4 regions of the Streptomyces sp. C11-1 genome follow, and region 4 is predicted to be linked to each of the others. Evidence: riboswitches for the same ligand, from Rfam matches in the RefSeq annotation. Region 4 holds a riboswitch; each other region holds the start of a gene.

Region 1 (7,284 bases), 3.2 Mb from region 4:
GCGCGGAACGGCGGGCTGGTGCTGGTGACCGGTGAGCCTCTCTCCGGGAGGACCAGGACGCTCTGGTCCGCGCTGTTCACCAATCTCTCCGGCACGACGAGAGTCCTCACCCCGGTGCCGGGCACGGATCTGCGCCAGCTGCCCGCCGTGCTGCGCGCCCGGGGCGGCGCGGAGTGCGTGCTCTGGCTCGACGACCTGGACGGCCACCTCGGCGAGCACGGGCTGACCGCCGCCCTCCTCGCCGAACTCGTCCGCCTGCGCGTCCCGGTGCTCGCCACCATGAGTGACGAGGCGTACGACGCCCACCGCTTCGGCAGCCCAGCGCACGCCCGGCTCCTGAGCGGCGTGGAACCCGTCGAGCTGAGCACGGAATGGTCCCCGGCCGAGCAGGAACGGCTCGCGGCCGCCGCCCGCGACGACCTTCGCCTGGCGGGCGCGTACACACATCGCACCCGGCACAGCACCCCCGCGTACCTCACGGTCGGGCCGGAACTCCTGGGCGAGTGGCGGCGGGCCCGTCGGGCGAACGCGCACCCGCTCGGCCACCGCCTCGTGCTCGCCGCGATCGACCTGGCGCGCTGCGGGGTCGAGGCGGCGGTCCCGGTGGACGTGCTGCGCGCGGCGAGCGACCTCTACGAGAACGCGGTCCCGGGCGCCCCGCACGAGGACTTCGATCAGGCCCTCGCCTGGGCGTCCGGTATCCGTCACGGTGTCACGGGCATGCTCGTGCCCGGCGCGGAGGGCGGCACCTGGCGGGTGTACGGCTCCCTGATCGAGGACGCACGGGACGGTCTGCCGGGTTTCGGCCCTGTTCCGCTGGAGCTGTGGCCGCGCGCTTTCGAGGCGGTGGCGCGCGAGGACGCCGCGTCGCCCGCGGTGGACGTCGTCCTCGAATCCGCCCGCGCCGTCCTGGGGCCGCAGGCGGACAGGGACCCGGAGGCGCTGCTGACCCTCGGCCGCATCGAGGAGGAGTACGGGGACGACGCGGCCGCCGGGGTCTGGTTCCGCCGGGCCGCGGAGGCGGGCAGCACCGAGGCCGCGGGCCGGCTGGGGAGTCTGCTGTTCGACCGGGAGGACCTGGCGGCCGCGACCCCGTATCTGGAGGAGGCCGCGGAGAGCGGGAACGTCGAGGCTCAGCGGCTGCTGGGCATCGCCCTCGCCCAGCGGTCGGAGCACTGGCTGCGGGCGGCGGCGGAGAGCGGTGACGCGGTCTCCGCGTTCTGGCTGGGCGACCTGCTCCGGGGCGACGGGGACCACCAGTTGGCCCTGCACTGGTACCAGAGGGCCGCCGAGTGGGGCCGGGTGAAGGACGTCGCCTCACGCATCGGCTCGCTGTACTACTCCTGGGGCGATTACGAGGAGTCGGTGCGATGGCACCGGATCGCGGTGCGAGAGGGGGACAGCCAGGCGGTCAACGATCTCGGCCTGGCCCTGGAGCAGCGCGGTGAGACGGAGGAGGCGGCCCTCCTGTTCCAGCAGTCCGCCGAACAGGGGGATGCCACCGGGGCCAGCAACTTCGGCCTGCTCCTGGATGAACGGGGCGAACCGGAAGAGGCCCGGAAGTGGTTCGCGAAGGCCCACGAACTGGGTGACTACGCCGCGGCCTACCTCCTCGGGCGCTCCCTGACGGCGGAGAAGCGGTACGGCGAGGCCGAGGAATGGTTCCGCAAGGCCAAGGAGGTGGGCCATCACTACGCCGAGCGCGAGTTGGCCGACCTCAAGGCGGCGCGGGGCGGTGGCCCCCGGCTCGACGGCTCCACCGGCGGGACTCCGGATACCGTCAAGGAGTGAACGACAGCCCCGCCTGCCCCCATGCCGCTTCCCCCGAAGGTGCCCCCGAACTCTTCACCTGGGAGTTCGCCACCGACCCCTACCCCGCCTACGCCTGGCTCCGCGAGCACAGCCCCGTACACCGGACCGCGCTGCCCAGCGGGGTCGAGGCGTGGCTCGTGACGCGGTACGGGGACGCCCGGCAGGCGCTCGCCGACGCGCGGCTGTCCAAGAACCCGGCGCACCACGCCGAGTCGCCGCACGCCAAGGGGAAGACGGGCATTCCGGGCGAGCGCAAAGCGGACCTGATGACGCATCTGCTGAACATCGACCCGCCGGACCACACCCGGCTGCGCCGGCTCGTGTCCAAGGCGTTCACCCCGCGCCGGGTCGCGGAGTTCGCTCCCCGGGTGCAGGAGCTGACGGACCGGCTCATCGACGACTTCGTCGAGAAGGGGGAGGCCGATCTGATCCATGACTTCGCCTTCCCGCTCCCCATCTACGCCATCTGCGATCTGCTCGGCGTCCCGCGCGAGGACCAGGACGACTTCCGGGACTGGGCGGGCATGATGATCCGGCACGGCGGCGGTCCGCGTGGCGGGGTGGCGCGGTCGGTGAAGAAGATGCGCGGCTATCTCGCCGAACTCATCCACCGTAAAAGGGAGAATCCGGGCGACGACCTGATCTCCGGGCTGATCCGGGCCAGCGACCACGGCGAGCACCTCACGGAGAACGAGGCCGCGGCGATGGCGTTCATCCTTCTCTTCGCCGGGTTCGAGACGACGGTCAACCTCATCGGGAACGGCACCTACGCCCTGCTGCGCCACCCCGAGCAGCGCGCCCGGCTGGAAGCCTCCCTGGACGCGGGGGAGAGCGGACTGCTGGCCACCGGGATCGAGGAACTGCTCCGGTTCGACGGGCCGGTGGAGCTCGCGACCTGGCGGTACGCCACCGAGGCGCTGACCCTGGGCGGGCAGGAGATCGCCGCCGGAGATCCCGTACTGGTGGTGCTGGCGGCCGCCGACCGGGACCCGGAGCGGTTCGCGGAACCGGACACTCTGGACCTCGCGCGGAGTGACAATCAGCACCTCGGTTACGGGCACGGCATCCACTACTGTCTGGGAGCGCCGCTGGCCCGGCTGGAGGGCCAGGCCGCACTGGCCACGCTGCTGAAGCGGCTTCCTGGCCTGCGACTTGCGGCGGAACCTGCCGATTTGCGTTGGCGTGGCGGCCTGATCATGCGTGGACTGCGGACTCTCCCGGTCGAGTTCGAGCCCGGAAGCCGTCTCGGAAAAAGTGACTCGCTGTCAACTCTGTGACTTTCACGTGATCTGCGCTGCATCGACTTGTGACATGCGTTCGAGTCCCGCTAGGTTCACGGTTCGACGCGTCGGTCGCATGTTGCCCACGCGTCACTTGCGCACCGTGCATGCGCGGATTCCCGCGGCGCGGTGCTCAAGTCACTCGCTTGTCAGTCGCACGGAAGGCATACCCATGGGCTCCGCGAACGGCAGACACCGCCGCCCTCGCCAGGCACCCGCCATCGTCGTCGCCGCAGGCGTCACGGGATCGGCCATCGCCATCCCGCTGCTCGGCGCGAGCGGCGCACACGCGGCCGAGTCCGCCACCTGGGACCGGGTCGCGGAGTGCGAGAGCGGCGGCATGTGGAGCGCCGATCTCGGCAACGGCTACTACGGCGGGCTCCAGTTCTCGCAGGAGACCTGGTCGGCGTACGGCGGCACCACGTACGCGCCCCGGGCCGACCTCGCCAGTCGCTCGCAGCAGATCGCCGTCGCCGAGAAGGTCCTGGACGACCAGGGGGCGAAGGCCTGGCCGAGCTGCGCGGTGATCTCTGGCCTCGCGGTGGACGGCAGCCTGCCGGGAGTCGACCCGGGCACCGCGCCCTCGGGTGAGCCGACGTCAGCCCCGACCGACGGGACGGACGCATCCGGCGAGACGGGTGAATCGAACACGGTCGACCAGGCTGATGGAAGCGGCAGGGGCGACGGGGACGACAAGGACGACAAGGGCAATAAGGGAAGTAAGGGCGATACGCCTGATGCGTCCGCCGGTGCGGGCGACGCCGCCAAGGGTGACGGCGACGGCGGTGCGGGGGAGGAGAGCGGTGACCCCGCCCCCTCGACGACCCCTTCCGCCCCGCCGGCGTCCGAGGTGCCCGACGCCTCGGAGCCCTCCACCGCCCCCGACGCCTCGACGGGCGACGAGCGCGAGGCCGGCGGCAAGCACCGGGGCGCCCCCGCGCCCGAGGAGGCCGACGCCGCGGGCGGGGGCGGCCCCCGTGAGTCCGGCCGGCACGCTTCGCGGGGCGAGGGCGACGTGCGGGACGGCGGCGCGGCCGCCGGTGACTACGTCGTGCAGCCCGGGGACAACCTCTGGGCGATTGCTGACGCACAGAAACTTCCCCAGGGCTGGACCGGTCTGTACGAGGCCAACAAGGACCTCCTGGGCTCCGACCCGGACCTGATCCTCCCCGGTCAGAGCCTGGACGTGGGGCTGGGGCAGGGTGCTTCCGAGGCCGCGGGGGAGCCCGCCGCCAACTGATTCAAATTCGGGAAAACGCCCCGAAATCCCGGGCAGTTCAGAGGCCTATGTCCACTTTTGTGTAAGTGAGACATGGGTCTCTTTGCTTCAACTGACCCAGCTCGCCCGGCTCGTCCGCACGCATCGCCTCCGACCTGCGGAAACGGTCTGCCGCTCCTGGCGAGTTCGGGCTTATTGCCCCCTATGTCCATCTTTGAATGTCGGGGTTGCCTGTGTTTACGGTCGGAACCGCTCGCACCGCGGGCCCCGTCGACCGTCACGCCGAATCCTGCCGTCGGTCGAGGGGAACAGACGCGTAAGCGCCGTAGGCAGGAGCGGGGGAACCAAGGTAGGCCGCCGGATCCGTACGGGACCGGCTTGGGGTGAAGTCGTGCGAGCCGCGCGACCGGGCAACTCATCAGCCCGAACCCGACAGCTCACCTCGTAGGCGTCGGTGAGGAGATTCGTTCCATGCTGCTGAACAGCAAGGGCAAGCACCGCCGCCCGTCCAAGGCCGTCCGTCTCGCCACCCTCGCGGGTGTCGCCGGTGCCGCCGTCGCCGTCCCGCTGATGGGTGCGACCAGCGCTTCCGCGGCCTCCGTCGAGACCTGGGACGCCGTCGCCCGGTGCGAGTCCGGCGGCAACTGGTCCATCAACACCGGCAACGGCTACTACGGCGGGCTCCAGTTCTCGCAGTCCAGCTGGGCCGCCGCCGGAGGTACGCAGTACGCCCCGCGCGCCGACCTGGCCACCAAGGGCCAGCAGATCGCCACCGCCGAGAAGCTCCTCGACATGCAGGGCCCGGGCGCCTGGGCCTGCGCCGGTGCGGGCGGTCTCACCAACGACGGTGTGGACCCGGGTGTGAACACCGGCTCCGGCCAGGCGCAGCCCGAGCGCCAGGCCGAGCAGCCCACCACGCGCAGCGAGCAGCGCACCGCTCCGCAGGCCGAGAAGAAGGCCGAGAGCAAGGAGACCGTCACCACCCCGACCGGCGAGAAGGTCAAGAAGGGTGATGGCGAGTACGAGGTCAAGCCCGGCGACACGCTGAGCAGCATCGCCGAGAAGGAAGACGTCAAGGGCGGCTGGAGCAAGCTCTTCAAGCTCAACGACGACATCGTCGAGGACGCGGACCTGATCTTCCCGGGTCAGCAGCTCCACCTGAAGTAGAACGCCGTCTCTCCTCCCCGGAGGGAGGATGTCCGGCGGCCCCCTCCCTCGCACGGCTCCCCGGCCCGGCGCGCTCACCCCCGTGCGCGCCGGGCCGGGGTCTTTGGGCGTGCGGGGCGCGGGTGCGGCGTGCGCCAGGGGCCGGATGCGTTCACCTCTTGTCGGCAGCTTGCCGGCAGTACTTGTTACTGCTCAGTAGATTTTTGGAGTTTTGTCCCGTCATGCGGGTCCTTGGGTCCTTTTTCGTCCCAGGAGGCGGGCGGTCGGCCGGCTCACGCGGCCGGGCCGGTTAGGCTCGTGTCGCAAGGCCACAGTGACCCTGCACAACCAGTGTCATATCCCAGAAGGAGATGCCTCGTGCCGTCCATCGACGTCGTCGTAGCCAGGGAAATCCTCGACTCCCGGGGGAACCCCACGGTCGAGGTCGAGGTTGGCCTCGACGACGGCAGTACGGGTCGTGCTGCCGTTCCGTCCGGCGCCTCCACCGGTGCGTTCGAGGCCATCGAGCTTCGCGACGGTGACCCCAACCGCTACCAGGGCAAGGGTGTCGAGAAGGCCGTCCTCGCCGTCATCGAGCAGATCGGCCCGGAGCTCGTCGGGTACGACGCCACCGAGCAGCGCCTCATCGACCAGGCGATGTTCGACCTGGACGCCACCGAGAACAAGGCCTCGCTCGGCGCGAACGCCATCCTCGGCGTCTCGCTGGCCGTCGCCCACGCCGCCTCCGAGGCGTCCGACCTGCCGCTCTTCCGCTACCTCGGCGGCCCGAACGCGCACCTGCTGCCCGTTCCGATGATGAACATCCTGAACGGCGGCTCGCACGCCGACTCCAACGTGGACATCCAGGAGTTCATGATCGCCCCGATCGGCGCGGAGTCCTTCTCCGAGGCCCTGCGCTGGGGTGCGGAGATCTACCACACGCTGAAGAAGGTCCTCAAGACCAAGGGCCTGTCCACCGGACTCGGCGACGAGGGCGGCTTCGCCCCGAACCTGGAGTCCAACCGCGCCGCCCTGGACCTCATCGTCGAGGCCATCAAGGAGGCCGGCTACGTCCCGGGCCGTGACGTGGCGCTCGCGCTCGACGTGGCCGCCTCCGAGTTCTACAAGGACGGCGTCTACGAGTTCGAGGGCAAGTCCCGCTCGGCCGCCGAGATGACCGAGTACTACGAGGAGCTCGTCTCCGCGTACCCGCTGGTCTCCATCGAGGACCCGCTGTACGAGGACGACTGGGCGGGCTGGAAGATCATCACCGACCGCATCGGCTCCAGGGTCCAGATCGTCGGCGACGACCTCTTCGTCACCAACCCGGAGCGCCTGGCCCGTGGCATCGAGGAGGGCTCCGCCAACGCCCTGCTCGTCAAGGTCAACCAGATCGGTTCGCTGACCGAGACCCTGGACGCCGTCGAGCTGGCCCAGCGCAACGGCTTCAAGTGCATGATGTCGCACCGCTCCGGCGAGACCGAGGACGTCACCATCGCCGACCTCGCCGTCGCCGTGAACTGCGGCCAGATCAAGACCGGTGCCCCGGCCCGCTCGGACCGCGTCGCCAAGTACAACCAGCTGCTGCGCATCGAGGAGATCCTCGACGACGCCGCGGTGTACGCGGGCCGCTCCGCCTTCCCGCGCTTCAAGGGCTGACCCGTAGCCCCGAGACGGTAGCCTCCGCCCGTCCCCGCACCCGGTCCCGTACCGTGTGCGGGGACGGACGTGCGTAACGGGGAGGCGGGAGACATGGCCGGGAAGAACCGCGACCGGTTCTCCACCGCGACCAGGCTGCGCCTGCTCGGCGAGCAGACCGCGGCCCGC
Region 2 (7,284 bases), 1.1 Mb from region 4:
GCCCCGACGACATCGCGATCCTGCTGGCCGCCCGCTGGGCCGGGACCTCGGCGGTCCGTCGGCCCGCCGAGGCGCACACCCCCGGACCGGACCTGTGGCGGACGTTCCGGGGTGCGGAGCCGGGGCGCACGACCGAGGCCCGGGGCCGGCCCCGCACGGATGACGGCACGGCGGCCCCGAGTCCGGCCCGGACGGACGTCAGCCCCGGTCGGGACCGGTGAGGGCCCCGGCCAGGGCTGGGCGGTGTCCGCCGGGACGTGCCCGGCCGCCGGTCAGGTCCGGCGCCCGAGGTGCCCGGCCGGCGATCAGGCGCCCGAGGCCTTCAGCATGCCCTCGCGCTCCACGACCTTGATCCGCTCCCGGCCCTGGGCCGCGCCGAGCGCCTGCTCGTGCGCGTCCAGCCTGTGCCAGCCCTCCCAGGTCGTGTACCGCACGCCCCGGTCCTCCAGGAAGGCCTCGACGGCCTCGGGGGCGGGCGTAGCCGGCTCGGGCAGCCGACCGGCGGCGCGGTCCTCCAGGAGGCAGGCCACCGTCTCGTTTGCGTCGCCCTTCGTGTGGCCGATCAGGCCGATCGGACCGCGCTTGATCCAGCCCGTGACGTAGACCGAGGCCATGTGCTCGTCCCCGGAGATGACCCGGCCCGCCTCGTGCGGGACGGTGCCGGAGGCCACGTCGAAGGGGAGCTTGGGCAGCTCCTCCGAGTAGTAGCCGACGGCGCGGTAGACGCTCTGGACGTCCCAGTCGGTGAACTCTCCGGTGCCCCGGACATTGCCGGTGCCGTCCAGCTCGGTGCGCTCGGTGCGCAGCGCCGCGACCTTGCCGTCCTCGCCGAGGATCTCGACGGGGGACTCGAAGAAGTGCAGGAACAGCTTGTGCGGGCGGTCGCCGACATCGCGGATCGCCCAGTTCTCCAGGGTCTGCGCGACCATGTTGGCCTGCTTGTTCTCCCGGCGGGTCGCGATGGAGCCCTCGTCGTACTCGATGTCCTCGGGGTTGACGATGACTTCGATGTTGGGGGAGTGGTCCAGCTCCCGCAGCTCCATCGGGCTGAACTTGGCCTGCGCCGGGCCACGCCGACCGAAGACATGCACCTCCAGCGCCTTGTTCGCCTTGAGGCCCTGGTACACGTTGTCCGGGATCTCGGTGGGCAGCAGCTCGTCCGCCGTCTTGGCCAGGACCCGGGCCACGTCCAGCGCCACGTTGCCCACGCCGAGGACGGCGACCTTCTCCGCGGTGAGCGGCCAGGTGCGGGGGACCTCGGGGTGACCGTCGTACCAGGAGACGAACTCGGCCGCGCCGTAGGAGCCGTCCAGTTCGATGCCGGGGATGTCGAGCGCCCGGTCGGCCTCGGCGCCGGTGGAGAAGATCACGGCGTCGTAGAACGAGCGCAGGTCGTCCAGGCCGATGTCGTTCGGGTAGCTGACGTTCCCGAAGAGGCGGATCTGCGGCTTGTCCAGCACCTGGTGGAGGGCCTTGACGATGCCCTTGATCCGGGGGTGGTCGGGGGCGACGCCGTAACGGATCAGGCCGAAGGGCGCGGGCATGCGCTCGAAGAGGTCGATGGAGACCCCCGGGTCCTGGCAGACCTCGGATTTGAGCAGCGCGTCCGCAGCGTAGATACCGGCGGGGCCGGCTCCGACAATGGCGACGCGGACGGGGCGTGTCATGGCGTGGTGTTCCTTCGGGGCGGGCGAACGCGGGCAGGTACAGCGTACGTCGGAGGTAAGGGTTGGCTTACTAGTCTCCACCCCACACCGTAAGCGATCGCCCGGCGAGCCCTTCGACCGGCCCTGGCCAGTGTGCCCGATAAGTCCATTTCGTCATGTCGATATGGTCGATTTACCTCTTTTAGAAACTCTCATCCATAAAAGGCTCATTGGGGTGCTTGAGGCTTTTGCCTGCCCGTGTTTTCGCCATCTCCGGTGGACGTGGTGAGCGTCACGTCGTGGGGCGCGGACGGTGATCCGGAGGGTTCGGTTCCCTTCTGCGCGAAGAAAGTTGACGCGGTGACGGTGCGGCCCTCGACGGAAATCCTCTGTTTCGATCATGCGGAAAAACAGCAATGCGGAATGCGGGGCTTGTTCTGTTCGGCGTTTCTCGCCTACCGTCACCGTCAATCCGGATGGAACGCCGAATCCTGCCGCCGTCCGGGAATCCGAAACCCACTCACGTACGGCAGGAGCGGGGGACCCAGGTAAGTCGCCGAACCGTTACCGGAACGGCTTGGGGTGAAGTCGCATGCCCATGCGGCCAGACATCTCCCGTCTGAACCCGACAGCTCACCTCGCAGGCGCCGGAGAGGAAATTCCCCATGCCCGCACAGGGTAAGCACCGCCGTCCCAAGTCCACCTCGCTGAGTCGCGGCCTCGCCGCCGTGACCACAGGCGGAGCCGTTCTCGCCCTCCCGGTGATCGGCGCCACCACCGCCTTCGCGGCCCCCGCCCCGGCCGCCCAGCAGCAGGCCGTGGCCCCGGTCTCCGTGGCCGCCCAGGTGAATTCCGCAGCCAAGGCCGCTTCCGGGGCCACCGCGAAGGCCGCGCCCGCCAAGCATTCCGTGGCGGCCGGGGAAAGCCTTTCCAAGATCGCCCGCGAATACTCCGTCAGTGGCGGCTGGAAGAAGCTCTACGAAGGGAACCGGAAGGTCATCGGCGGTAATCCCGACCTCATTCACCCGGGTCTCACGCTGACCATCGGCGCCAAGGCTGCCGCCCCGTCGGAGAACAAGCCCGGCAAGGCTTCCGCGAGCGCCGCCCGCGGTGAGTCGGCTGACCGCGCCGACCGTTCCGAGCGCGCCGAAGCCCCGGTGGCGAAGGCCGCCCCGGCCGCCGAGAAGCCGACCGCGTACACGAACGACCTCGACGGCTGGATCAAGGAGTCGCTGGCGATCATGGCCGAGCGCGGCATCCCCGGCAGCTACGACGGCATCCACCGCAACATCATGCGCGAGTCCTCCGGCAACCCGAACGCCATCAACAACTGGGACTCCAACGCCGCCAAGGGGACCCCGTCCAAGGGCCTGCTCCAGGTCATCGACCCGACCTTCCAGGCCTACCACGTGCCCGGCACCTCGACCGACAGCTACGACCCGGTCGCCAACATCACCGCCGCGTGCAACTACGCCGCCGACCGCTACGGCTCGATCGACAACGTCTTCGGCGCCTACTGACCGAGGCGCGGAGACCGGAAGGCGGTGCCACCCGTTCGCGGGGTGGCACCGCCTTCCGCCGTTTCCCGCTCCCGCCGTCAGGTACGCCGGTAGGTGCGGCCGCCGCGCCGGGGCAGGGCCCGCGGGTCGTCCGCGCCGTCGGTGGCCGCGGTGGTTTCGAGAGCCAGGTGGAGCTCGGCGCGGACGGCGGCGTCATCGAGGTTCCGGTCGAGGTGCTCGGCGCACTGGGCGAGCCAGACCGTCAGAGTGGTGCGGTGGACGTGCAGTTCGGTCGCGGCGGGCGCGGTCTTCGCGTGGTGGCGCAGCCAGCAGGCCAGCGCGATCCGCAGGTGCGGTTCGAGACCGCCGACCAGAGCGGTGGCCCAGGCGAGGGCGGGGGCGGTGTCGAGGATTCCGGCGGGCAGGGTCTTCAGCCGGGCCGGACCGTACGGGCCTGCGGTCGCTGGGCTTCCCGGCGGCGTCCGGCCCGAGCCCTCCTGCCCGCCGTCGTGACCGTGGCCGGGGTGGTCGCCGGAGGCGGGAGCGCGCAGGGCGAGGAGCAGATGGGCCCGCACGGTGGCGTCGTCGAGGTCCGTGCCGAGCAGGGCGGTCAGCTCGCGCAGCCGGGTGCGGAGGGTACCGGCGGAGAGGCCGAGCGCGGCGGCGGCGCGCGGGGTGCTGCCGGTGCGCAGCCACACCAGGAGCAGGTGCCGGTGCTGCGGCGTGAGCGGGCCGAGGACGGCGGCAGCCCACCGGCTGTAGGAGCCGGGGTCCAGGAGGCGCACGAGCTGCGTGGCGCCCACGGCATCGGCGGGGACGACACGGCGGGCGGGGGTGGCGCTGTGCCGGGCGGCGGCCGCGTCCGCGTGCGCGGTGGGCATGTCCGCGAGCGGGAGCGGTCCGGCGAGGCCCGCGAGGAGGTGGTGGCGTTCGCTGACCCGGGAGACCAGGCGGAGGATCCGCCCGTTGTCCTGGCCGCGGTGGAGTTCGGCGACCAGGAGCTCGCCGTCCAGCTCGCCGATCAGGGCGCAGGAGCCGCTGTGCCCGGCGAGGGAGGGGCGGGCGGCGCGCCAGAGGACCTGGTGGGCGGTGGGTACGTCGGGGCCGGTGAGCCGGTAGACCGTGACATGCGTGAGGCCGTCGGCGCCCAGGGTGTCGGTGACGGCGGTGGTGTGGCCGCCAAGGAGCAGCCGGAGCAGCGTGGAGTGCAGCCGCATCTGCTCGGCGCGCAGTTCGGCGGCGCGCTGCCCCCGGACCTCCAGCAGGGCCGCGGTGGTGGTGGCGACGAGGGCGGTGTGCTCGGCGCGGACGACGGGCGCCGGGTGCAGGACGAGGACGGCCCCGGCCGCCGGGCGCAGGACGTGGTGCGGGTGGTCCTGCGGGTGGGACGCGGCCCGGACGCCGGTGGCGGCCGCGATGGCGGGGGTGCTGTAAACGGCTCCGGCGATCGGGTCGGCCAGCACCGCCGAGCCGTTGATCAGGGTGGCGGCCTCGCTGATCAGGTGCGCACCGGAGCGCATAGCGGCCCGCAGGAGCCGGTCCGCCGCGGCTTCCCGCGTATCGCGGGGGCGGAACGGATCGGCTTCGAAGGGCTCTGCCGTACCTCTGGTGCTCATGCTGTACGCCTCTGCGGGCCGAGCGCGCCGCGCACCGGCCCATCCCGGTGCGCGGCGCGGCGGTTGCGGACAGGGGTTACGGGATGCGGGCGACGGCCCCCCACCCGGCCCGGGCCGTGGTGGTGCCGGTGTTCGCGTCGGGCCGCCAGTTCGGCCAGGACACCATCCCCGGCTCCACCATCTCCAGCCCGTCGAAGAACGCGATCGTCGTCTCCGGCTCCCGGAAGATGTACGGGATGGCGCCGGAGGAGTTGTACTCGTCCTGCACGGCGCGGTGCGCCTCGTCCGAGGCGGTGGAGTGCGAGAGCGAGAGGTAGCTGCCCGAGGGAAGCCGCTCCACCAGCCGCCGTACCAGGGACAGCGCGTCGTCCCAGTCCACGATGTGCCCGAGCACGTCCGAGATCACCAGGGCGACCGGCCGTGTCAGGTCCAGGGTCTCGGCGGCCCCGGCCAGGACGGTGTCCGTGTCGCGCATGTCCGCCTCGACGTACGCGGTCGCGCCTTCGGGACTGGACGTCAGCAGGGCATGGACGTGCAGCAGTACGAGGGGGTCGTGGTCGACGTAGACGATCCGCGACTCCGGGGCGATGCGCTGGGCGACCTCGTGGGTGTTGTTCGCCGTGGGCAGGCCCGCGCCGACGTCCAGGAACTGCCGTATCCCGGCGTCCCGGGCGAGGTGGGTGACCGTCCGGCGCAGGAAGTCACGGGACTCCTTCGCGAAGGTTTCGATCAGCGGGTACTTGCTCTTGTACGCGTCGCCCGCCGCCCGGTCCGCCGGGAAGTTGTCCTTCCCGCCGAGCCAGTAGTTCCACACCCGGGCGCTGTGCGCGACGGACGTGTCGATCTGTGCGGGCAGTTCAAGCCCATTCCCGGTCGTACTCATCCTGCAGAATCTCCCTAGTTCGGGCCGGGCGTATCGCCATCACGCACGACATGTCCAGCATTGCTTGATATTCCTGTACGGACGGATTGGTGTCCCAGACCTCCGCCGTCCCGGGCAGCCCGCCCTCGCGGACCACGTGGTCCGCGATCTCCCGGATCTCCACCCGGTACAGACTCAGCGCCGGAACCCCGGTGAGCGGGTGCGGCGGCGCGCCGTCGGGGTGCAGCTGCACCGTCACCTCCCGCCGCCCGGCGGCCCTCTGAAGCGCGTTCAGCTGCTCGCGCATCACCTCGGGGCCGCCGACCCGGCAGCGCAGCGCGGTGACCGGCAGTACCGCCCACACCCGCGCCTGCTGTTCACGCAGCCGCTTCTGACGCTCCGCCAGCAGGTCGGCCCGCCGCTGCCGCGCCCCGGCGTCCAGTTCGGGCCGCAGGGCCGCGTCCACGGCCATGGCGTAGGCCGGGGTCCGGAGCAACAGGGGCACGAGCGCCGGGTCCCAGGTGCGGACGACGCTCGCGGCGGACTCCACGCTCATCAGGTCCATGAGCCAGGGGTCCATCGCGTCCCGCCACGGGTGCCACCAGCCGGGCATGTTCGCGGCGTTGAGCCGGCCCATGATGTCCTCGGCCTCCGCCGCGCCCGCCCCGTAGAGGCCGAGCAGTGCGGAGACCTGCCCGACATCGAGGGAGGTCTGCGCCTGCTCCAGCCGCCGCAGCGTCGTCGGATGCCAGCCGAGCTGCCTCGCGGCCTGCGGCACGGACAGACCGGCGCCTTCCCGCAGGTGCCGCAGGCGCGCCACCAGGACCAGGTGCTGCGCCGTCCGGCCCGACCGTTCACGCGCCACGTGGTGCTCCCTCCCCGCTCCGGCTCGATCTATTCGACACTCCGCGCAGTCTGAGCGCAATGCATACAACGCACCTTGCGACGACCGCACGCCGCTCTCATGGTGAGTATCTCCGACGCCACCCTGGAGCCCACCCCGTGAACCATCCGAGTCCGCTGCGCGCTGTTCCCGCCCCGATGCCGGCCCCCGCCCGCCCGCTCGATCTCCGCGTACGCGCGCAGCGGATCCAGATCGACGAACTGATCGTCGACGACCCGCACGAAGTCCTCGCGCACGCCTGCCGGGCAGCCCGCACCGCCCCGGACACCGCGGCCCTGCTGGGGCACGGCCCCGGCGCCGACCTGACGCTCCCGGCGGCCGCCGCGCTTCTCTGCGCCCTCTACGAACCCGACGAACTCGCCACCATGGGCCTGCGCTTCACGCGGCACACCACGCACGTCACCGCCCACAACCAGCAGAGCGAACCCGTCTCGCTGGAGCTGTCCCACGCCCCGGAACAGGGGCGCTGACCTGCCAGGTCGCCTCGCCCGGCAACGGCGCGCGACCCGGCTTCGGATGCCGGAGGGCCGCCGGAAGTTACCCCTAAGTTTCTAGTGACTTACCACACGATTGACAGTAGAACCTGTTGCACTCTGTCGAGAGTGAGGGATGTCACATGGGTGACACTGTCATGCGCAATAGCGGGGCCAAGGGTGTCTCGCGTCGAAGATTCATCACTGGAACAGGTTCTCTTCTGGGTGCTGCGGCGGTCGCCGGGCACGCCGCGCCGACGTGGGCGAGCGTCCGTCCGGCGGCG
Region 3 (7,284 bases), 1.3 Mb from region 4:
TACCGCATGGCGGGGAAGCTGACCGAGGAGGCCCGCGCCCGGGGAGAGGCCTCGGCCGAGCTCATCCGGGGCGAGCTGGAACAGGCCATGCGGGAGGGCGACCTCAGCGACGAGCGGCTCAAAAAGGCGCTGAAGAACCTCGGCTGCGGCGAGGAGCACGGCGTCTACGTCGGCCACGGGTTCTACAGCGTCCACACGGGGAACGCCTGCGTCTCCGGAAACGCGTCGCAGGACGGGATCACGAGCAACGTGCACGGGGCCTACATCGAACCCCAGCCCGGAACGGGGCCCTGCGTCAGGAACCAGGGCGGTCACTGACCGGGCCGTCGGGACCGACAGGGGAGCCCGGGTGGTGGCGGCAGCTCCCGGCGCCCTGGCACCCCGGCTCCCGCACCCCGGCACCCCGGGCACCCGGCACCCCGCTTCCCCCTGCTACGCCGGGCGCACGCTCCCGTAGATCGGCATGTAGTAGATCGACTCCTCGCGCACGTTCGCACCCGGCTTCGGGGCGTGGATCATCATCCCGTCGCCCTTGTAGATGCCGACGTGGCTGATGTCGTCGTAGAAGAAGACCAGGTCACCGGGCTGGAGGTCGGAGGTGGCGACCCGGGTGCCGACCTTCACCTGGTCCCAGGTCGTCCGGGGCAGGTCCACGCCCGCCTCGCGCCACGCCGACTGCGTCAGCCCCGAGCAGTCGTACGAGGACGGGCCCGAGGCCCCCCACACGTACGGCTTCCCGATCTGGGCGCGCGCGAAGGCCAGCACCTTCTCCGCCTTGGCGGCGTAACCGCTGCCCGCGCCGGTGCCGGAGTCCGTACCCGTACCCGTACCGGAGCCCGCCCCCGTACCGCCGCCCGACTCCTTCGCGGCCTCCTCGCGGGCCTTCTCCTCGGCCTCGGCCCGCTGCTTCGCCTCGGCGGCCTGCTTGCGGGCCAGCTTCTCCGCCTTCTCCTTGGCCTCGGCCTCCTTCTTGCGCTCCAGCTCAGCCAGCCGCGCCTTCTCCTCGGCGGTCAGCCGGGAGAGCAGGGACCGGGCCTCGGTGAGCTTGGTCTGCACGTCCTTCTTGCTGGCGGCGAGCGTGGCCTGCGTCTCGGTAAGGGTCTCCAGGCTCTTCACCGCCTCCGCGCGCTTCTTCGCCGCCGAGGCCTGCTGCGTACGGAAGTCGACGACGGCCTTCTGCTGGCGTTCCGTCACCCGGCTCATCAGCTGGTTCTGGTCGAAGTACCCCTGCGGGTCGTCCGCCAGGAAGAACGTGGCCGTGGGCGCGATGCCGCCGCTGCGGTACTGCGCCGCCGCATACGCCCCCAGCGCCCGGCGCGCCTCGTTGATCTTCTCGGCCCGCTTCGCCACGTCGGAGAGCAGAGTGTCGACCTTCGTCTGCTGGGCCGCGGAGGCGGCCTTGGCCCGGTTGTACTCCTGGGTCGCGGAGCCCGCCTGCCGGTAGAGGGCGTCGACCTTCTTCTGGACTTCCTCGACGGCGGGCTTGGGCTCGGCGGGCGCGGCCGTCGCGCTCTGCGTGGAGAGCAGGGTGACGGAGGCCAGCGCGGCCGTCGTCAGCCCGACGGCGGGTGTGGCGGTGCGCACTTTCGCGCGCGGCTTGCGATGCGATGCCAAGACCGGCATCTCCTTCCGTGGACCGCCTACCGGGTTAGCTGTCGGGTTCGGACGGGAACGGAAGGCTGTCCTACGGTCCGGACGGGAGAGGTACGGACCGATTCACCCCGGTTCTGCGTGTGGGTCCCCGGTTCCGAACTGCCGCGAGGGCAGGCCGGATTCGGCGGAGGTGTCCGTCAGGCGCGGTTCGCCTCAGGGAGGTACGGATCACCTGACCGAGCACGCTAGCCAACCGGCCCCGCCGCTGGGAAGGACGATGAGCGATATGCCCGATACATTTTCGTGACCTTCGCGGATCAGGCGCCCCGCACCCCCTCCGACCGGGCACTCCTTCACGGAACGTGGACGTCCGCTGTCCGTGTGTGCCGGTGTGAACGGCCCCTTCCGGACTTCGGCGGAAGGTTGTCAGTACGGCCGCCTAGACTCGGGAGGCGATGAGCAGCCTCTTTGACGACAGCTTCCTGACCGGCCTCCAGCCCGCGGAGGACGGCCCTCCGCCGCCCCCCGAGGACCACGCACCCGAAGCGGTGCCGGAGGGACTCTTCGAGGGCGTCTTCGACGCGCCCCCGCCGCCCCGGGACGGGTATTACCGCGACGGTCACCCGCGCCCGGTGATCGACTCCGCCGCGCTGCTCGACGGGCTCAACACCGAACAGCGCGCCGCCGTCGTGCACGCCGGGTCCCCGCTGCTCATCGTCGCCGGGGCCGGCTCCGGCAAGACCCGGGTGCTCACCCACCGCATCGCCCATCTGCTGGCCGAGCGCGGGGTCCACCCCGGGCAGATCCTCGCGATCACTTTCACCAACAAGGCCGCGGGCGAGATGAAGGAGCGCGTCGAGCAGCTCGTCGGCCCGCGCGCCAACGCCATGTGGGTCATGACCTTCCACAGCGCGTGCGTCCGCATCCTGCGCCGCGAGTCCAAGAAGCTCGGCTTCACCTCGTCGTTCTCGATCTACGACGCCGCCGACTCCAAGCGCCTGATGGCCCTGGTCTGCCGCGACCTCGACCTGGACCCCAAGCGCTATCCGCCGAAGTCCTTCACCGCCAAGGTCTCCAACCTCAAGAACGAGCTCATCGACGAGGAGACCTTCGCCGGGCAGGCTGCCGATGGCTTCGAGAAGACCCTCGCCCAGGCGTACACGCTCTACCAGGCCCGTCTGCGCGAGGCCAACGCCCTGGACTTCGACGACATCATCATGACGACGGTCCACCTCCTCCAGGCCTTCCCGGATGTCGCCGAGCACTACCGCCGCCGCTTCCGTCACGTCCTGGTCGACGAGTACCAGGACACCAACCACGCCCAGTACACGCTGGTACGGGAGCTGGTCGGCCCGGCCGGGGAGCACGACGCCCCCGCAGAGCTGTGCGTGGTGGGCGACGCGGACCAGTCGATCTACGCCTTCCGGGGTGCGACCATCCGCAACATCCTCCAGTTCGAGGAGGACTACCCGGACGCGACGACGATCCTCCTGGAGCAGAACTACCGCTCCACGCAGACGATCCTCTCCGCCGCCAACGCGGTCATCGAGCGCAACGAGAGCCGCCGCCCCAAGAACCTCTGGACCAACGCCGGCAGCGGCGCCCGCATCACCGGCTATGTCGCGGACACCGAGCACGACGAGGCCCAGTTCGTCGCCGAGGAGATCGACCGCCTCACCGACAAGGGCGATGCCAAGGCGGGCGACGTCGCCGTGTTCTACCGGACCAACGCCCAGTCCCGTGTCTTCGAAGAGATCTTCATCCGCGTCGGCCTGCCCTACAAGGTCGTCGGCGGTGTGCGCTTCTACGAGCGCAAGGAGGTCCGGGACGTCCTGGCCTACCTCCGTGTCCTCGCCAACCCCGAGGACACCGTCCCGCTGCGCCGCATCCTCAACGTGCCCAAGCGCGGCATCGGCGACCGCGCCGAAGCGATGATCGACGCCCTCTCGCTGCGCGAGAAGATCTCCTTCCCGCAGGCGCTGCGCCGCGTCGACGAGGCCTACGGCATGGCCGCCCGCTCGGCCAACGCCGTCAAGCGGTTCAACACGCTGATGGAGGAGCTGCGCACGATCGTCGAGTCCGGCGCCGGCCCAGCCGTCGTGCTGGAAGCGGTCCTGGAGCGCACGGGCTATCTCGCCGAACTCCAGGCATCCACCGACCCGCAGGACGAGACCCGCATCGAGAACCTCCAGGAACTCGCCGCCGTCGCCCTCGAATTCGAGCAGGAGCGAGGCGAGACGGAGGGCGCGGGCACCCTCGCGGAGTTCCTGGAGAAGGTCGCGCTCGTCGCCGACTCCGACCAGATCCCCGACGAGGACGGGGACGGCTCCGGCGTCATCACGCTGATGACCCTGCACACGGCGAAGGGCCTGGAGTTCCCGGTCGTCTTCCTCACCGGCATGGAGGACGGCGTCTTCCCGCACATGCGGGCCCTCGGCCAGACCAAGGAGCTGGAGGAGGAGCGCCGCCTCGCCTACGTCGGCATCACCCGCGCCCGCGAACGCCTCTACCTCACCCGCGCCGCCATGCGCAGTGCCTGGGGCCAGCCGTCGTACAACCCGCCCTCGCGGTTCCTGGAGGAGATCCCGGACGAGCACCTGGACTGGAAGCGCAAGGGCCCGATGGCCGCCCCGGCCGGACCCACCTCGGGCATCACGTCCTCGCTCTCCTCCTCCCGCTCCCGCTCCGGCCCCTCGGGTTTCGCGACCCGGCGCGGTACGGAGAAGCCGGTCGTCACCCTGGTGGTGGGGGACCGGGTCACCCACGACCAGTTCGGCCTCGGCACGGTGACGGCCGTCGAAGGCGTGGGCGACCAGGCCAAGGCGACGGTCGACTTCGGGGACGAACGCCCGAAGAAGCTGCTGCTGCGGTACGCGCCGGTCGAGAAGCTGTAGCGGCGGAGAACATGGTGAAGGGGGCCCCACGCCCGGGGCCCCCTTCACCATGTGCGCGTGTCAGGTCGGGTCGACGCCCTTGCTGCGCAGCCACGCCAGCGGGTCGACCGCCGCGCCGCCGCCCGGCCGGACCTCGAAGTGCAGGTGCGGGCCGGTGGAGTTGCCCGAATTCCCGGAGTACGCGATGACGTCACCGGCCTTGACCGGGCCCGAGCGGATCTTGGTGCTGCTGAGGTGGCAGTACCAGGTCTCCGTGCCGTCGGCCGCGGTCACGATCGCCATGACCCCGTACGCGCTGTTCAGCTGTGTGCGCACGGTGCCGTCGGTCGCGGCCATCACCGGAGTGCCGTACGAGACGGGGAAGTCGATGCCCGTGTGCACGGACATCCAGTTGATGCCCGCCTGGCCGTAGTAGGCGCTCAGCCCGTGCTGCTTCACGGGCAGGACGAACTTGGGGCGCAGCGCCTCGCGGCGTGCGGCCTCCTCCTCGCGCTTCTTCTTCTCCGCCGCCTGCCGCTCCCGCAGGTCGATGCGTTCCTGGGTGCGGCTCGCGCGCTCGCGGAAGTCGGCGCTGCCCTCGGAGAGCTGTTCCAGCTGGTTGTCGAGCTTGTTGTTGGCGGCGACCGTCTTGACCGTGCTGGGGTCGGCGATCGCCATGGAGGCGGTCGCCTCCTCCGGCTTCTCCTCGCCGCCGGACATCCCGCTGACCGAGGCGGCGGCGATGCCCGCGACGCTCATCACGCAGGCGGAGGGCACCGCGACGGTCAGGAGCGCGGAGCGCTTGGCGGGGCTGCGGCGCCGGGCCCGGTTGCGGGCGGCGGGTGGGCGGACGACGGCGCGGTTCACGGGGTGCGGGGCGGGCGCGTGGTTCGCGTAGTCCTCGGCGTCCGGCTCCGGAGCGTCGTCGGTGGCGGGGGCTGCCTCGGTGGCGAGCTCGGCGGTGGAGGACGGGGCTGTGTCCGTGCCCGCTTCCACGCCCCCTTCGTGAGTCTGCTGTTCGTACAGCGGATACGACGTCTGTTCGGGTCCGTACGCGGACTCCTCGGGCGTGGCGCCGGAGTTCCAGGCGGTCGCGTCGTAGGCACCCGTGTCGTACGTGCCGGTGCCGTACGCGCTCGTGCCGTACGCACCGGTTTCGTACCCGTCGGCCGTGTAGGTGCCGGTGGCGAAGGCGGTGGTGTCGTGGGCCCCGGTGTCGTACGCGTCGGTCCCGTAGCCGCCGTCGGCCCTGTAGCCGCCGTCGGTCCCGTAGGCGGTGCCGACCGGATACGCCCCGGTGTCGTAGGCGTCCGTGCCGTACGGGGCGGAACTGAACGCGGTGGTGGGGAAGGCGCCGGTCTCGGTGGCCGTCCACTGGCCGGTCGCGTCCTGGTCGACGGTCTGCTGCCAGGCGCCGGTGGCGTCCCACTGCTGCCCGGTCGTGTCCCACTGCTGGTGGACCTGCGAATGATCCGTGTAGCCGTCGTACGTGGCGGCCGCGGCGGCCGTGGCCGTCTGCTGGGCGCCCGTGTCCCAGGCGGTGGAGTCGTACGCGCCGCTGTAGCCGCCGTAGGACTCACCGCCGTAGGTGCCGTCGTACCCGGTGGTGGCGGTCGCGGTGGCCTGATGGGCCGAGTCGTAGCCGGCTGCTTGGCCGGATTCGTGCGCACCCGGAAGGGAGCCGAAGAGCGGGTCGGTGGCGAAGCTGCCGGTCGACTGACTGTCGTACCCGACGGGCCCGGCGTGGGGGTGCTGGTCGTTCACCAACTTCTCTCTCGCCTCGGCAGCAGGACTGTTCTGGGTCCCGGTCAGCGGGTCCCCAGGGGGAAGCAGTGGCCGCGACTGTACCCGGCAGTATGTGAGGACGACAATCTTCGACAGGTTTTACGGCCGCAGGAAACGGGCAATCGGCCGTCTTTCGGTGGACGACTGGCACAGCCTTGGCCCTACGTTCGATAGATGTTCTATTTCAGGCCGCGGAAGCTGTCGTTCCGTCGGAGGCGGATGTGTCCTCCCGCGCCTCGCACGCATCGAGCGCCTCACGGACGGCGGCGGCCACCGCCGGATGTACGGGCAGCGCGAGGTGCCCGATGCCGGTGACGCGTACGTTCACGGCGTCGAGGTCGGAGTGGTCGACGCACGCTGTCTCGACCGGGACCATCACCTGGTCCAGCTCGCTCCAGAAACTGACGAACCGCGTCCGGCAACCGGGTGCGGGGCTGCGCAGCTCCTCGATCACGGAGGACCCGCCGCGCATCTGCCGCACGATGGGGTGAATACCCGCCCCCGGTGCGACGGCGGTGCCGCTGTGCGGCGTGCCGAGCGTGACCAGGGTGCGGACCCGGTGGTCACCGCCGAGCCGCTGCACGTAGTACCGGGCGATCAGTCCGCCGAGGCTGTGCCCGACGATGTCGACCCGGCGGTGCCCGGTACGCGCGCAGATCTCCTCCACATGTCGGCCGAGCAGTTCGGCGGCTGTACGGATGTCGCGTGTCAGCGGGGAGTAGTTGAGGGACTCCAGGTGCCGGCGGCCGTGCCGGGACAGCGTCCGGCGCAGGAGGAGGAAGACGGAGCGGTTGTCGATGAACCCGTGCAGCAGGACGACGGGCGGCGGGGCGGAGGCCGGGGCGAGGTGCGGGGCGGGCGACGGGTCGGGCGAGGGAACCGGCCGGCGGCGCTCCGGGGTGAGGCCGAAGGGGTAGACAGCCAGGTGCCCGGCGAGGACGACCAGCTCCAGTGCGGTGGCGCCGAGCAGCGCGGAGGAGAGGCGGGGGCCCGGGCGCCCGGGGCGGGCGAGCGGTCCGGCGAGGTGCGGCAT
Region 4 (7,284 bases):
GTCTCGGCGGTGTTGATGATGCCGAAGGCGTTCGGGCCGATGATCCGCATGCCGTACGAGCGGGCCTGGCGGACCAGTTCGCGCTGGAGCTCACGGCCCTCGGAGCCGCGTTCGGCGTACCCGGCGGAGAGGACGACGAGCCCCTGGACGCCGTGCTCCCCGCAGTCGGCGACGGCCTCGGGGACCCGGTGGGCGGGGACGGCGATGACCGCGAGGTCGACCTGCTCGTCGATCTCGCCGATCGAGCGGCGGGCGGGGACCCCGTCGAGGGTGGTCAGGCCCTCGTCGAAGGCCCGGTTCACCGCGTACGTACGGCCGGTGAAGCCGGAGGCGAGGAGGTTGCGCAGGACGGTGCGGCCCACCCCGCCGGTGGTGCGCCCGGTACCGATGACCGCGACGGACCCGGGGTCGAGCAGGCGCTGGACCGAGCGGGCCTCGGCGCGCTGTTCGCGGCCGCGCTGGACGGCGAGGGACTTCTCGGTGGGTTCGAGGTCGAGGGTGAGGTGGACGGAGCCGTCCTCGAAGCTGCGGCGCTGGGTGTATCCGGCGTCCCGGAACACCTTGATCATTTTGTTGTTGGCGGGGAGCACCTCGGCGGCGAAACGCCGGATGCCGCGTTCGCGGGCGACCGCGGCGATGTGTTCGAGCAGGGCGGAGGCGACGCCGCGGCCCTGGTGGGCGTCCTGGACGAGGAAGGCGACCTCGGCCTCGTCGGCGGGGGCGGAGGCGGGGCGGCCCCGGTCGTCGATGCGGTCGAAGCGGACCGTGCCGATGAACTCGCCGCCGATCGTGACGGCCAGTCCCACCCGGTCGACGTAGTCGTGATGGGTGAAGCGGTGCACATCCCGGTCGGATAGCCGGGGATACGGGGCGAAGAACCGGTAGTACTTCGACTCGTCGGACACCTGCTCGTAGAAGCTGACAAGTCGCTCGGCGTCGTCCGTGGTGATCGGCCTGATGCGCGCGGTGCCACCGTCGCGGAGCACCACGTCCGCTTCCCAGTGGTCGGGGTACGCGTGATGCGGACTCTGCTCCGGCGTGGGCTGCATGGACAAAGCCTACGGCGGGCATCCCGGTCGCGGAGGGATCGGTGCCGGGGCAGTCTGATGAGGCCCGGCCGAGGGCGGCCGGGGCGCGGTGACCGGACGGGAGGCCGGGCACAGCACTGCGCACCGCATGAGAGACTGGTCTAGACAACCGTTGATATGTGAAGGGCAGAACCATGGCTGAGCGCCGCGTAAACGTCGGTTGGGCCGAGGGCCTGCACGCCCGCCCCGCTTCCATCTTCGTCCGTGCCGCCACGGCGTCCGGCGTCCCGGTGACGATCGCCAAGGCCGACAGCAGCCCGGTGAACGCCGCCTCCATGCTCGCCGTGCTCGGTCTGGGTGCGCAGGGCGGCGAGGAGATCGTCCTCGCGTCCGACGCGGATGACGCCGAGGCCGCTCTGGACCGGCTGGCGAAGCTGGTCGCCGAGGGGCTGGAAGAGCTTCCCGAGACCGTCTGACCCGTCCCGCCCGCCCCACGGGCGATCCGTCCGCCCCCACCGGACGGAAATACGTGAGAGCCGCGACCCCTTGCCGGGGCTGCGGCTCTTTCGCTTTCCGGAGATATCCGCGCACCGTGAATTCGGGCAGCACGAATACCGCCCTCCGTAATTACTCCCCTTTGTATACGGCGCGATTGTTAATGACGGGCACTCGCGATGTTTACGCCAGGTTGCGAAGTGCTCACCCGGGACCCGGCGGAGGCGCGGCGCCCGGGCCGGTCCGGGCGGCGGAGCCGGTGGGCCGCCGCCGCGCGTTCCGCATGCTGGGCGGTGAGCGCCCTGGCCCGCTCGGCGTCGCCCCGTGCCACGGCGTCCACGATGGCGCCGTGCTCGGCCCAGGAGTCGGCCGGGCGGACCGGCTGTTCGACCGCGTACATCCAGGCGGTCTTGTGCCGGAGCTGGGTGAGCAGCGCGATCAGGCCTGGGCTGCCGGAGGCCTGGGCGAGGGTCTCGTGGAACCAGCCGCCCAGCGAGCGCAGATCCTCGCCCTCGCCCCGGCGGGCCCGCTCCTGACCGAGTCTCACCAGCCCGCGGAGCACCTTGAGGTGGGCGTCCGTACGGCGCTGGGCGGCGCGCGCGGCACCCAGCGGCTCCAGGAGCATCCGCACCTCCAGCAGGTCTGCCGCCTCCTGCTCGGTGGGCTCGGCGACACAGGCGCCGGCGTGTCTGCGGGTGACGACGAAGCCCTCGGACTCCAGGGTGCGCAGCGCCTCGCGGACCGGGACGCGGGAGACCCCGTACCGCCGGGCCAGCAGCTCCTCGGTGAGGCGGCTGCCGCGCTCGTAGACACCGGAGACGATGTCGTCACGGATTGCCGTGCATACCGAATGCGCGGGAATGCGCATGTCCGAACCTCCGCCTTAATCCCCGCGAAACGCGGCCGCCCGACGTCTGTTCCGTGACTCTATTGCAATCCGCCGGAATTTCCGACGGCAGGCCGGAATCCATGGATATCCACTGGCCGAAGAAGGCCTGTTGCACAACCCGGTACGAGGGATTCCGCCGGAATTGCCGAAGGCCCCGGCGGGGAGCCGGGGCCTTCGGGAAGCGGGGTGCGCGGGTGGGGTCAGACGTTCAGACCGTGGGAGCGCAGGTAGCCGACGGGGTCCATGTCGGAGCCGTAGTCGGGGGTGGTCCGGGCCTCGAAGTGCAGGTGCGGGCCGGTGGAGTTGCCGGTGGAGCCGGACAGGCCGATCTGCTGACCGGAGGCGACGCTCTGGCCGACGGAGACGCCGATCGAGGAGAGGTGGCCGTACTGGGTGTACGTGCCGTCCGCCATCCGGAGCACGATGTTGTTGCCGTACGCACCGCCCCAGCCGGCCTCGACGACCGTGCCGGCGCCGACCGCGACGACGGAGCTGCCGGAGGGGGCCATGAAGTCCACGCCGGAGTGGCTGCCGGATGACCAGAGCGAACCGCCCGCCTTGTAGCCGGTGGTGACGTGGGATCCGGCGACCGGGAGGTGGAAGGCGTTCAGGCGGGCGCGCTCGGCGGCGCGGGCGGCGCGGGCCTTCTCCTCGCGGATCTCCTTGGCGCGGGCCTCGGCCTTGCGCTCGGCCTCCGCCTTCGCCTTGGCCTTGGCGGCCTCGGCCTTGGCTTCGGCGGCGGCCTTGGCCTTCGCCTTGGCGATCGCTTCGGCCTGCTGCTGCTGCGCCTCCGCCTGGGCGTCGATCTGCTCGGCGAGGGTGGCGTCGAGGGCGATGGTCTGGGTGAGGCCGGTGTCGACGACCTTGGGCGCCTCGGCGTCCGCGGCGAGGGCCGGAGAGGCCAGCGAGCCGAGGACTCCGGTGGTGGTCAGAGCCGCGATTCCGGCGGCCTGGGCGCTCCGGCGCGTGAGGCGGCTCGGGGCACGGTGCTTCCCGGTGGCACGGGTGAACGCCATGAAGAGGCTGATCCTTTCCTTCCCTCTCGCCTACCGGGTTAGCTGACGGGTTCGGAGCAGGAAGGTCTCCTACGGATCGCCGCGCCGGGTGTGGCGCGGATCTCCGATTCACCCCAGGGACTGCGTGGGTCCCCGGCTCCCCAGGCTCGCGCCTGACGGGGACTCGGCGATCGCTGCCCGGCGCCGCGGATGCGGCATACGGGTGACGGACAGCGGAGCCGACGCTAAGCGGGCCGCCTTCCCATCACCAAACGGACAAGGGGATTTGTCGCACATCCCACAGGGCAGACAGGCAACTTATCCACCAAAGTTGATGAACTGCCCTAATCGGGCAAAAGGGAGGACCCCGACGAACTATTGTTCGCCGAGGTCCTGTTTGCCCCGTTACAGTGCGCTTGCGTCAGCCGGTGACGACGGACACCTCTCCGATGCCGAGCGCCTTTACGGGCTCCGCGATCTGAGCGGCATCCCCCACCAGGACCGTGACCAGCCGGTCCACCGGGAAGGCGTTGACGACGGCGGCGGTCGCCTCCACCGTGCCCGTCTCGGCGAGCCGGGCGTAGAGGTGGGCCTGATAGTCGTCGGGGAGGTGCTGCTCGACCTGGTCGGCCAGGGTGCTCGCGACGGAGGCGGCGGTCTCGAACTTCAGCGGGGCGACGCCCACCAGGTTCTGCACGGCCGTCTCGCGCTCGGCGTCGGTCAGCCCCTCGGCGGCCAGCGTCCGCAGGACCTTCCAGAGGTCCTCCAGCGCCGGTCCGGTGGACTCGGTGTCCACCGAGCCGCTGATCGCGAGCATGGCCGCGCCGCCCGAGTCGGGGCCGCTGGAGCGCAGCACCTGGGCGAAGGCGCGCACACCGTAGGTGTAGCCCTTCTCCTCGCGCAGGACCCGGTCCAGCCGGGAGGTGAGGGTCCCGCCCAGGCAGTACGTGCCGAGCACCTGTGCGGGCCACACGCTCTCGTGCCGGTCGGCGCCGATCCGGCCGATCAGCAGCTGGGTCTGGACCGCGCCGGGGCGGTCCACGATGACCACACGGCCGGTGTCGTCCGCGGTGATCGGCGGGACCGGGCGGGCCTGGCCCGCGTTGCCCGACCAGTCGCCGAGGGTGTCGGCCAGCAGCTCGTCCAGGTCGATGCCGGTGAGGTCACCGACGATCACGGCGGTCGCGGTCGACGGGCGGACGTGGGCGTCGAAGAAGGCACGCACCGCGGCCGCGTCGATCCGGCGCACCGTCTCCTCGGTGCCCAGACGCGGGCGGGACATCCGGGCGGTGGCCGGGAAGAGCTCCTTGGAGAGCTGCTTGGCAGCGCGCCGGGACGGGTTGGCCTGCTCGTGCGGGATCTCGTCGAGGCGGTTGCCGACGAGGCGCTCGATCTCGCTCTCGGCGAAGGCCGGGGCTCGCAGCGCCTCGGCGACCAGACCGAGGGCCTTGGCCAGCCGGGAGGCCGGGACCTCCAGGGAGACCCGGACACCGGGGTGGTCGGCGTGCGCGTCCAGGGTGGCGCCGCAGCGCTCAAGCTCGGCGGCGAACTCCTCGGCGCTGTGCTTGTCGGTGCCCTCGGACAGCGCCCGCGACATGATCGTGGCCACGCCGTCCAGGCCCTCGGGCTCGGCCTCCAGCGGCGCGTCCAGGAAGATCTCCACGGCGACGACCTGCTGGCCGGGGCGGTGGCAGCGCAGCACGGTCAGCCCGTTGGGCAGGGCGCCTCGCTCGGGTGCGGGAAAGGCCCACGGCCGGGCGGTGCCCGGGGTCGGCTGCGGGTGGTAGTCCATGGCTACTCCAGTCACGGCGGCGTCGCTCACTTGTCCGCCCCCTCGGGTGCTTCGGTGCCTGCCGTGTCCTCGACGGCCCCGTCGTCCTCGGCCGGCTCGATGGGCTCGTAGACCAGCACCGCCCGGTTGTCGGGGCGCAGGGCCGCCCGCGCCGCCTCGCGCACCTCCTCCGCGGTGATGTCCAGGACTCGTCCCACGGCGCTCAGGGCGAGCTGCGGGTCGCCGAACAGGACCGCGTAGCGGCACAGTTCGTCGGCGCGGCCCGCAACCGTCCCCAGGCGGTCCAGCCACTCGCGCTCCAACTGGGCCTGCGCGCGCTCCATTTCCTCCGGGGTGGGCCCCTCGGCGGCGAACCGGGCCAGCTCCTCGTCGACCGCGGCCTCGATCTGCTCCACCTCGACCCCGCCGGAGGTCTTCACATCCAGCCAGCCCAGCGAGGGCGCACCGGCGAGCCGCAGCAGCCCGAAGCCTGCCGCCACCGCCGTACGGTCGCGGCGGACCAGGCGGTTGTGCAGGCGGGAGGACTCGCCGCCGCCGAGCACGGTCAGCGCCAGGTCGGCCGCGTCACAGGCGCGGGTGCCGTCGTGCGGGAGGCGGTAGGCGGCCATCAGCGCACGCGCCGGGACCTCTTCGTGGACCACTTCGCGCAGCTGCTCGCCGATGATCTCGGGCAGGGTGCCGTCGCGCGGCGGCTGCTTGCCGTCGTGGGACGGGATGGAGCCGAAGTACTTCTCGACCCAGGCGAGGGTCTGCTCGGGGTCGATGTCCCCGACGATGGAGAGCACCGCGTTATTGGGCGCGTAATACGTACGGAAGAACGCGCGGGCGTCCTCCAGGGTGGCCGCGTCCAGGTCGGCCATGGAGCCGATCGGGGTGTGGTGGTACGGGTGGCCCTCGGGGTAGGCGAGGGCGGTGAGCTTCTCGAACGCGGTGCCGTAGGGCACGTTGTCGTAACGCTGGCGCCGTTCGTTCTTGACGACGTCGCGCTGGTTCTCCATGGACTCCTCGTCGAGCGCGGCGAGGAGGGAGCCCATACGGTCGGCTTCCAGCCAGAGGGCCAGCTCCACCTGGTGGGTGGGCATGGTCTCGAAGTAGTTGGTCCGCTCGAAGCTGGTCGTCCCGTTGAGCGAGCCGCCGGCCCCCTGGACGAGCTCGAAGTGGCCGTTCCCCTTGACCTGGCCCGAGCCCTGGAACATCAGGTGCTCGAAGAGGTGAGCCAGGCCGGTGCGTCCCTTGACCTCGTGGCGTGAGCCGACGTCGTACCAGAGGCAGACCGCGGCGACCGGGGTCAGATGGTCCTCGGAGAGCACCACACGCAGGCCGTTGGCCAGGCGGTGCTCGGTCGCTGTCAAGCCGCCGGAGCCGGCCTGTGCGGTGGCCGTGTGACCCATGGGCATGTACGTCCCTTCGATCGCGATACTGGACTTCCTGACCGGTACTTCCTGCCAGACCTGCCACTCTAAGCAAGCGCACCGGCACCTGGCGAAGTTCCCGTTCCGCGGAAGTTTCCGTCGATGGTGCCTCAGGCCGCGCCGCCTCGGACCGCTTCGGACGGGTCGAGGTCCGCGTTGTCGGTGCGGCGGTCCACAATGGTCCGCATCAGTACCCCAGGTTGTCCGATCAGAATCCGTGTATCCGAGAAGGAGTCGCAGCCGCGATGGCCCGCCGTAGCATGAAGACCCCGCCGCCGGACGACTTCGAGGAGAAGATCCTCGACATCGACGTCGTCGACGAAATGCAGGGCTCCTTCCTTGAGTACGCGTACTCGGTGATCTACTCCAGGGCCCTGCCCGACGCCCGCGACGGCATGAAGCCGGTGCACCGGCGCATCGTCTCCCAGATGAACGAGATGGGGCTGCGCCCCGACCGCGGCTATGTGAAGTGCGCCCGCGTCGTCGGCGAGGTCATGGGCAAGCTGCACCCCCACGGCGACGCGTCGATCTACGACGCCCTGGTGCGGATGGCGCAGCCCTTCTCGATGCGGCTGCCCCTGGTCGACGGCCACGGCAACTTCGGCTCCCTCGGCAACGACGACCCGCCGGCCGCCATGAGGTACACCGAGTGCCGGATGGCCGACGCCACGTC

Evidence for each region. A riboswitch is a leader RNA that binds a small molecule or an ion and turns the genes downstream of it on or off. The one in region 4 is predicted to bind cyclic di-AMP.
Region 1: linked by a shared signal. The riboswitch ahead of RI138_RS11815 (transglycosylase family protein) and the one ahead of RI138_RS26240 (M23 family metallopeptidase) in region 4 are both predicted to bind cyclic di-AMP.
Region 2: linked by a shared signal. The riboswitch ahead of RI138_RS30955 (LysM peptidoglycan-binding domain-containing protein) and the one ahead of RI138_RS26240 (M23 family metallopeptidase) in region 4 are both predicted to bind cyclic di-AMP.
Region 3: linked by a shared signal. The riboswitch ahead of RI138_RS20630 (C40 family peptidase) and the one ahead of RI138_RS26240 (M23 family metallopeptidase) in region 4 are both predicted to bind cyclic di-AMP.

What each region holds. Positions count from the first base shown of each region.
Region 1 is NZ_CP134500.1:2,692,368-2,699,651, reverse strand. Features, by position in the region: gene RI138_RS11830 (tetratricopeptide repeat protein) at 1-1,791, shown strand, start outside; gene RI138_RS11825 (cytochrome P450 family protein) at 1,788-3,089, shown strand; gene RI138_RS11820 (transglycosylase family protein) at 3,265-4,332, shown strand; cyclic di-AMP (ydaO/yuaA leader) riboswitch at 4,623-4,777, shown strand; gene RI138_RS11815 (transglycosylase family protein) at 4,783-5,478, shown strand; gene eno (phosphopyruvate hydratase) at 5,836-7,116, shown strand; gene RI138_RS11805 (FtsB family cell division protein) at 7,210-7,284, shown strand, end outside.
Region 2 is NZ_CP134500.1:7,014,742-7,022,025, forward strand. Features, by position in the region: gene RI138_RS30945 (SpoIIE family protein phosphatase) at 1-221, shown strand, start outside; gene RI138_RS30950 (FAD-dependent oxidoreductase) at 306-1,667, opposite strand; cyclic di-AMP (ydaO/yuaA leader) riboswitch at 2,150-2,308, shown strand; gene RI138_RS30955 (LysM peptidoglycan-binding domain-containing protein) at 2,312-3,166, shown strand; gene RI138_RS30960 (PucR family transcriptional regulator) at 3,244-4,761, opposite strand; gene RI138_RS30965 (SAM-dependent methyltransferase) at 4,838-5,644, opposite strand; gene RI138_RS30970 (helix-turn-helix domain-containing protein) at 5,619-6,488, opposite strand; gene RI138_RS30975 (hypothetical protein) at 6,626-6,997, shown strand; gene RI138_RS30980 (GMC oxidoreductase) at 7,144-7,284, shown strand, end outside.
Region 3 is NZ_CP134500.1:4,603,015-4,610,298, forward strand. Features, by position in the region: gene RI138_RS20625 (hypothetical protein) at 1-318, shown strand, start outside; gene RI138_RS20630 (C40 family peptidase) at 433-1,623, opposite strand; cyclic di-AMP (ydaO/yuaA leader) riboswitch at 1,622-1,790, opposite strand; gene pcrA (DNA helicase PcrA) at 2,049-4,487, shown strand; gene RI138_RS20640 (M23 family metallopeptidase) at 4,548-6,230, opposite strand; gene RI138_RS20645 (lipase family alpha/beta hydrolase) at 6,436-7,284, opposite strand.
Region 4 is NZ_CP134500.1:5,931,077-5,938,360, reverse strand. Features, by position in the region: gene RI138_RS26255 (bifunctional acetate--CoA ligase family protein/GNAT family N-acetyltransferase) at 1-1,049, opposite strand, end outside; gene RI138_RS26250 (HPr family phosphocarrier protein) at 1,223-1,504, shown strand; gene RI138_RS26245 (GntR family transcriptional regulator) at 1,684-2,391, opposite strand; gene RI138_RS26240 (M23 family metallopeptidase) at 2,613-3,428, opposite strand; cyclic di-AMP (ydaO/yuaA leader) riboswitch at 3,441-3,607, opposite strand; gene RI138_RS26235 (M16 family metallopeptidase) at 3,829-5,199, opposite strand; gene RI138_RS26230 (M16 family metallopeptidase) at 5,226-6,590, opposite strand; gene RI138_RS26225 (DNA gyrase/topoisomerase IV subunit A) at 6,857-7,284, shown strand, end outside.